DNA from 2 places in the Paenibacillus sp. FSL M7-1046 genome. Region 1 is predicted to be linked to the other one. Evidence: riboswitches for the same ligand, from Rfam matches in the RefSeq annotation. Region 1 holds a riboswitch; the other holds the start of a gene.
The links. Region 1 has a riboswitch for thiamine pyrophosphate ahead of NYE29_RS33810 (thiamine phosphate synthase). Riboswitches for the same ligand answer to the same signal wherever they lie in the genome.

Region 1 (3,733 bases):
ACTTCGGGACAAGTCTATCGGGTACCACCCCGCCATGCCGCTGTCACAGATTGTAGCAGACAACGCTTTACAGCAGTTCGTTCAGGGAGAAAACATGGCTTTTCTCAAATTCAGCGAGGATTCCCGCCGGAAGCAGGCGTTGAAGCTCGAGCCGGTTGCACCATTTATAATCCGAATGCTCTTCGGACAGCTGTACTGCATGGTCAGTGCTCCGGCACAAATAGGTGATAATGACAAGCTGCCTTGCCGGATCGGTTAGAAACGAGGTTGCATACAGCAGATTGCCGACAGTAACCGCAAGTCCGGTCTCCTCGTAAATCTCCCTTTCCAGAGCCGCCTCCAGGTCTTCTCCGAATTCTATTTTCCCGCCCGCACATTCCCAGGTGCCCGCTCCGACAGAATCTCTTGCCGCACGCCGAACAAGCAGAATCCGGCCTCCATGTACAATAACTCCTTTGACAGCAACGATGATGCTGCGAGTGTGTTTGACCATATTGCGTGCTCTCCCCTCTGCGCAGAGTCTGCATAAATCCGCAACTCCATTTGCTGGATTAGTGCTTTCTCTCTAAAGTATATCGCCTTCCACGGCAAAAACGACTGACATTTTAGTTTGACCGCACCCAAGGTGTGGTAAGTAACATAACGTAAAGCAAATGAAGAGATGATCTGCAGGTGCATAAACCAGGCACCCTGAGCCAACCCTAAAACGATGAGTAACCAACAGGTACACAGCGAAAGGAGAATGGATCATGCCAGACAACACGCAAACCAAAAAAACACTACCTCCGCAGGTGCAGGACCGCCAGCCCGGAATTGAAAGTGAAATGAATCCGCTGCCGGAGTTCGAGACTTCAGCCTATAAGGCGGCGGGCAAGCTGCTGGGCAAGGCGGCTCTGATTACAGGAGGAGACAGCGGTATTGGCCGGGCGGTTGCCGTTCATTTTGCCAAGGAGGGTGCGGATGTCGTTATTTCCTACCTCAATGAGCATTCCGATGCCGAAGAGACTAAACGCCAGGTGGAGCAAGAGGGGCGGAAGTGCATTCTGATTGCCGGCGATATTGGCGTGGAGGCGTTCTGCCAGGATCTGATCAATAAGACGGTGGAAGGACTCGGCAAGCTGGACATCCTGATTAATAATGCGGCCGAGCAGCATCCGCAGGAGAAGATTGAGGATATTACCTCCGAGCAGCTGGAGCGGACGTTCCGCACGAATATTTTTTCGATGTTCTATTTGACCAAGGCAGCCATGCCTCACCTGAAAAAAGGGTCCACGATCATCAACACGACTTCGATCACAGCCTACCGGGGCAGCCCGCAGCTGCTGGACTATTCGTCCACCAAAGGGGCGATTCTCAGCTTTACCCGTTCGCTGTCGATGAACCTGGCGGACAAAGGCATCCGGGTAAATGCCGTAGCGCCGGGACCGATTTGGACACCGCTTATTCCGTCGACCTTTGACGCGAAGAAAGTCAGTGAATTCGGCGGCACGCAGCCAATGAAACGCCCGGGACAACCGGAGGAGCTGGCTCCGGCTTATGTGTATCTGGCTTCCGACGATTCATCTTATGTAAGCGGACAGGTAATGCATGTGAACGGCGGCGAGGTCGTAAACGGCTAAATGCGGCTGCTGATTCCATTGCTATGAATAATTTGAGTCTGGAGCGGAACCTTGGGTTTCGCTCTTTTTGATGCAGGCCTCTTTTAAAGGATGGCTCTTCAAGGAATAATATGTTAGTATATGAAACGTTAAGCGTAATTGAATATGAATTTGTCACTAGGGGTGCCGCAAGGCTGAGACGAACATACCCGTTCGGACCCTTTGAACCTGATCTGGTTTATACCAGCGTAGGGAAGTGGAGAACGAATAACTGCAGCGGGGCTGAATGGCCCGGTATTCCTGTATATATTCCAGACTGCCTCCTTTACGGGGGGCGGTCTTTTTTGTGTTTGCCGGTAATGCAAAAGAAAAGGAGAAGGTGAACGTGTTGAAAGAGATACATTTGATCTCGGATGGAAAGCAGAATCCGGCGCAGTTTGTTCAGCTGGCTGCTGCTGTGCAATTCATAGTGGATTATATCCATCTCCGGGAAAAGGCAATGTCTGCACGGGAGCTCATGGCTCTGACGGAGCAGCTGATTATAGCGGGGGTTCCGCCTGCCAAGCTGATGATCAACGACCGGATAGACGTTGCTCTGGCCGCAGGGGCGGGCGGGGTCCAGTTGGCTTGGCACAGCCTGCCGCCTGCCGCAGCGCGCAGCGTAGCACCGGGGCTGCGATTGGGAAGGTCGGTGCATGCCCCGGAGGAGGCGGCTGAATCCGGCCGGCAGGAAGCGGACTTTTGCCTGTTCGGGCATGTGTTTCCCTCGGCCTGCAAGCCGGGGCAGCGGGAGCGCGGATTGCAGCAGTTGGCTGAGGCTGTCCGCTGCAGCAGCATTCCGCTGATCGCCATAGGCGGAATTGAGCCGGGCAATGCCGGAAAGGTTCTGGCGACCGGGGCTGCCGGAATTGCCGTAATGTCCGGAATATGCAGTGCGGGAGATCCTGTGGCCGCCGCTACAGCCTACAGATCAGCAGTTCAGGCCGTACCCTAAGCTTGAAGCCATTTAATAATGCTCCTGCACCAGTTAAAGGAGGTGAGCAAGCATGAATTTGATCGTGAATGGAAAAGGCGGGACCTATGAAGAGAGCTGCCGGACTGTAGCTGATCTGCTAAGCCGGTCCGGGTGGACCGGGAGACTGGTTATCGTGGAACTGAATGGTGAGATTGTCGGCAAGGACGTTTATGGAGATACGCTGCTGAGCGAAGGTGACCGCGTAGAGCTGGTCCACTTTGTCGGCGGGGGCTAAAGTGCCAGTGCGTGTTGCCGGATGCAAGAAGTAAGAGGCAAATGGTATGAGGTAAGTGGTAAGTGGTAAGTGGTAGGAAGCAAGAGGCAAGACGTAAGACGTAAGACATAACAGGTAAGATAAAAACTCGGCGTATCAGCAACAGAAGCTCCGCATTTTAGCGGGCCACTATCTCAGGAGGCGATTTTATGCAAGATTCTTTCGTTATCGGCGGAATCCCTTTATCCAGCAGGCTGTTTATCGGAACCGGGAAATACAGCCGCAATACCCTTATTCCCGAAGTGATTGCACGCTCGGGTTCTCAGGTCATTACGGTGGCTCTTCGCCGGGTTGATCCGGAGAGTGACGACAACATTGTTATGCATATTCCCTCCCATATGACGTTGCTGCCCAATACCTCCGGCGCGCGCACAGCTGAAGAAGCGGTACGTATTGCCAGACTGGCCAGGGCGGCAGGGCTGGGCAATTGGGTGAAGATCGAGGTCATTAATGATCAGAAATATTTGCTGCCCGATAATATGGAGACAGTTAAAGCCACGGAAATATTGGCTGCAGAGGGTTTCGTTGTACTTCCGTATATGAGTCCCGATCTTTCCGCAGCTATCCGGCTCAAGGCAGCCGGAGCTGCCGCTGTTATGCCGCTGGGTGCGCCCATCGGCTCGAACCGCGGCCTGCAGACCAAGGAGTTGCTGCGGATTCTGATCGCAGAAGTGGATCTTCCGGTGATTGTTGACGCCGGTATTGGCAGACCTTCCGAGGCTGCTGAGGCAATGGAAATGGGCGCATCCGCCGTGCTGCTGAACACGGCAATTGCTACTGCGCGTGATCCGCTTCTGATGGCGGAGGCATTCCGTGAGGCGGTAACCGCAGGGCGCAAGGCTTATC
Region 2 (3,733 bases), 4.4 Mb from region 1:
AGCAGTTTGTCCAGAATATAGTCCGCGGATTGCCGCTTGTCGCTTCTCCAGTCCACATGCTGAAGCAGCGGAATCCGCTGCGCGGTCTTTTTCAGAACGGCAAGCAGGGAAGCGGCCTCCAGTCTGGGCTTCAGGATATAGTCGGCAACCCCGCTTTGGAAGGTCGAACGCACATATTCGAACTCACTGAAGCTGCTAAGCACGATCACCTCAATTTCCGGATACACCCCCTTGACGAGCCGGATCAGCTCTTCCCCGTCCATCACAGGCATAACGATATCGGTCAGGATGATATGCGGACGCTGTAATTCAATTAATTCAAAAGCCTCTCTTCCGTTGGAGGCCTCGCCCGCAATCTGAAACCCTTCCCCTTCCCAGTCCAGCAGATGGATTATCCCCTGCCGTACCAGCATTTCATCGTCCACCACCAATATTTTGCAGAACGTTGTGTCCATGGCTTCTCCTTTTTGGGAACAAAAATACACTAAAAAACAAAATGAAACCCGCTTGATTAAGGGGTTCCATCTCACCGAAACAAACTTATCTATCAGAAATGAAACAGCTTTCATAATCTGATTTACATTATAGGTATACGCCCGGAGACTGTCAATTGAGAGGGAGGAGGGCGATTAGGCTATAGTACCCGGCCGACAGTTTATTTATAGATCAGACCTCCGCCTTCCTTAAACTCTTCTGCTTTGTACCGCATCCCAGCGGTAATCATCTCTTGCTCCGGTTCTTCTTGTCCATCCTGCAACCTCGCCGTATCGCGGATACCATGAGAAATGCGCATACTGCAGAACTTGGGTCCACACATAGAGCAGAAATGAGCCGTTTTGGCCCCTTCCGCCGGAAGAGTCTCATCATGATATTCCAGCGCCCGTTCCGGGTCGAGCGACAAATGGAACTGGTCCCGCCAACGGAACTCGAAGCGCGCTTTGGAGAGTGCGTTATCCCGATCCTGCGCCCCCTTGTGTCCTTTGGCCAAGTCGGCTGCATGGGCGGCAATTTTATAGGTGATGACGCCTTCCCGCACATCATTTTTGTTAGGCAATCCTAAATGCTCCTTCGGGGTAACATAACACAACATCGCCGTGCCGAACCAGCCGATCATCGCCGCTCCAATAGCCGAGGTGATATGATCATAGCCGGGTGCAATATCCGTAGTCAGCGGACCCAGTGTGTAAAAAGGAGCGCCATGGCAGAGCTCAAGCTGTTTATCCATATTCTCTTTGATCAGATGCATCGGTACATGGCCCGGGCCTTCCACCATCACCTGAACATCATGCTTCCAGGCAAGCGAGGTTAATTCCCCCAACGTCTCCAGCTCGGCAAACTGGGCTTCATCATTAGCATCGGCAATGGAGCCTGGCCGCAGCCCGTCACCTAAAGAGAACGCAACATCATAAGCCTTCATGATTTCACAAATATCCTCGAAATGTGTATAGAGAAAGTTCTCCTGATGATGGGCCAGGCACCAGGCCGCCATAATCGAACCCCCTCTGGAGACGATACCCGTCATTCTTTTGGCCGTTAATGGGATGTAACGCAGCAGTACCCCGGCGTGAATGGTGAAATAATCCACTCCTTGCTCCGCCTGCTCGATCAGAGTGTCCCGGTATACCTCCCAAGTTAAATCCTCGGCCTTGCCGTTTACTTTTTCCAAAGCCTGATAGATAGGCACTGTCCCGATAGGTACCGGAGAGTTGCGGATAATCCATTCACGGGTGGTGTGAATATTTTTGCCTGTCGACAGATCCATAATATTATCCGCTCCCCAGCGGGTAGCCCATCTCATCTTCTCTACTTCTTCATCAATGGAAGAGGACACCGCCGAATTCCCGATATTGGCATTGATCTTCACCAGGAAATTCCGCCCGATAATCATCGGTTCACTCTCAGGATGGTTAATATTCGCTGGAATGATCGCACGGCCGCTGGCTACTTCCTCTCTAACAAACTCAGGGGTTACATTTTCCCGGATTGCGATAAATTCCATCTCCGACGTAATCAGGCCTCTGCGCGCATAATGCAGCTGGCTGACATTGCCGCCTTCTCTGGCTCTCAAGGGCCGACGCTGCAATCCCGGAAACACCTCTGCCGCCGACTTCTCCGTGAGATTCCCGTTATCCTCCGGCTTGACCGTTCTTCCTTCGTAAGATTCGGCATCTCCCCGCTCCGCGATCCACTGAAGCCTGTGAGGCGTTAACCCCTTGCGGATATCGCTATAGGCTTCATCATTAGTATAAGGCCCGCTTGTATCATAGACATGGACAGGAGCATTCTCCGCTTCTCCGGCCGTACCCGAGGTTCGGCTTAATGTAATCTCGCGCATTGGAACTTGAATATCAGGCCGTGAGCCCTCCACATACACCTTGTGACTTCCCGGAAAAGCACACAGATCGACCTCATGTTTCTTCTCTTGATTCGGCATCTTGTTTCCTCCTTAAGGTTTAAATAAATAAGAGTGCGCGCAAAAAAGCCGCTCCACATGGAGCGGCTCAAATATCCATATAAGGCTAACGCCAACAATGAAATAAAGGTCCGACTCCACTTTCCTACGCTGGTATGATCCAGATCAGGTTCAAGGGTCCAGGAATGCATTTTTCCCGTCTCAGCCTATTCAGGCTCCCCTAGTGGTTTCTTATTTAGTTATGTTTAAGTTACAGAGAAATCCAGCAATTGTCAACGGTGCTCTTAATAGAGCTTTGGATAAACCTGTCCTCTTTTTATGAAAAATGCTGAGCTATATTACTTAGATACTCTTCCTCAACCGTATTTTTCTTCATACTTATGAGCATTTCCGCATCTTCTCCCACTACATAACGGAATTTGCTTGTACCGTCTGTGGCCGCTTGATAAATAGTGTCAGCTACAAGTTCTGGTGCCGAGGCATAGTCTGGAGCTTTTTCCATTTCCCCTAATTTACCCAGAAAGGCAGTAGTGAATGATTTATAATCCGTTAAGCCATCATTAAAAAAGAACTCCATCGATCTTCCGCCAAAGTCCGTGCTAATGGCTCCTGGTTCAATCAACTTTACTTTGATGTTTTGGGATGCTAATTCAAAAGATACGGATTCAGAAAAACCTTCTACCGCGAATTTAGTGGAGTGATACAGAGACATCGTAGGAAAGGTCACGATCCCTCCCATTGAAGAGATGTTGATTAGCAACCCTTCCTGATTAGATCTAAAATGAGGCAGCATGGCTTTAGTCATACTAATAAGACCAAAAACATTCACTTCAAATTGTCTGCGGATCTGCTCATCCGTAGCTACTTCTATAAGCCCCATTGACCCATATCCGGCATTATTCAGGAGAACGTCAATTTTACCAAACCGCTGAATAGCTTCAGCCAATGCAGATTGAATGGTATCTGTTTTCTCAACATCTAACCGCAACACCAATACATTGTCCAATGTAATGAATTCAGTTTCTTTTTCAGGTGCACGCATCGTGGCTACTACGTTCCATCCTCTTTCAGCAAAATGTTTTACAGTAGCTCTCCCAATGCCAGATGAAGCACCCGTGATGAATATTGTTTTCATTAAAATTCCTCCTAAAAGTATCTGAATTCGCTAAATGCTGCTCTTCTCTTCCTCTAACTGCTCCATGCTTAACAATCCCCCGGCAATGGTTGCAAGTTTAGCTTTATATTCTGCTATCCCAATCTGGATGCAAATGATCTGGGCCGGGTGCATTTCATCTTTATAATGTGAATACTGCTCTAATA

Region 2: another riboswitch for thiamine pyrophosphate. It lies ahead of thiC (phosphomethylpyrimidine synthase ThiC); the one in region 1 lies ahead of NYE29_RS33810 (thiamine phosphate synthase).

What each region holds. Positions count from the first base shown of each region.
Region 1 covers NZ_JBBOXB010000001.1:7,515,886-7,519,618, reverse strand. Annotated here, with positions in the region: gene NYE29_RS33820 (NUDIX hydrolase) at 68-493, opposite strand; gene NYE29_RS33815 (SDR family oxidoreductase) at 750-1,619, shown strand; TPP riboswitch at 1,768-1,870, shown strand; gene NYE29_RS33810 (thiamine phosphate synthase) at 1,984-2,592, shown strand; gene thiS (sulfur carrier protein ThiS) at 2,645-2,848, shown strand; gene NYE29_RS33800 (thiazole synthase) at 3,037-3,733, shown strand, end outside.
Region 2 covers NZ_JBBOXB010000001.1:3,161,895-3,165,627, reverse strand. Annotated here, with positions in the region: gene NYE29_RS13960 (response regulator transcription factor) at 1-455, opposite strand, end outside; gene thiC (phosphomethylpyrimidine synthase ThiC) at 656-2,434, opposite strand; TPP riboswitch at 2,539-2,645, opposite strand; gene NYE29_RS13950 (SDR family oxidoreductase) at 2,730-3,548, opposite strand; gene NYE29_RS13945 (PadR family transcriptional regulator) at 3,579-3,733, opposite strand, start outside.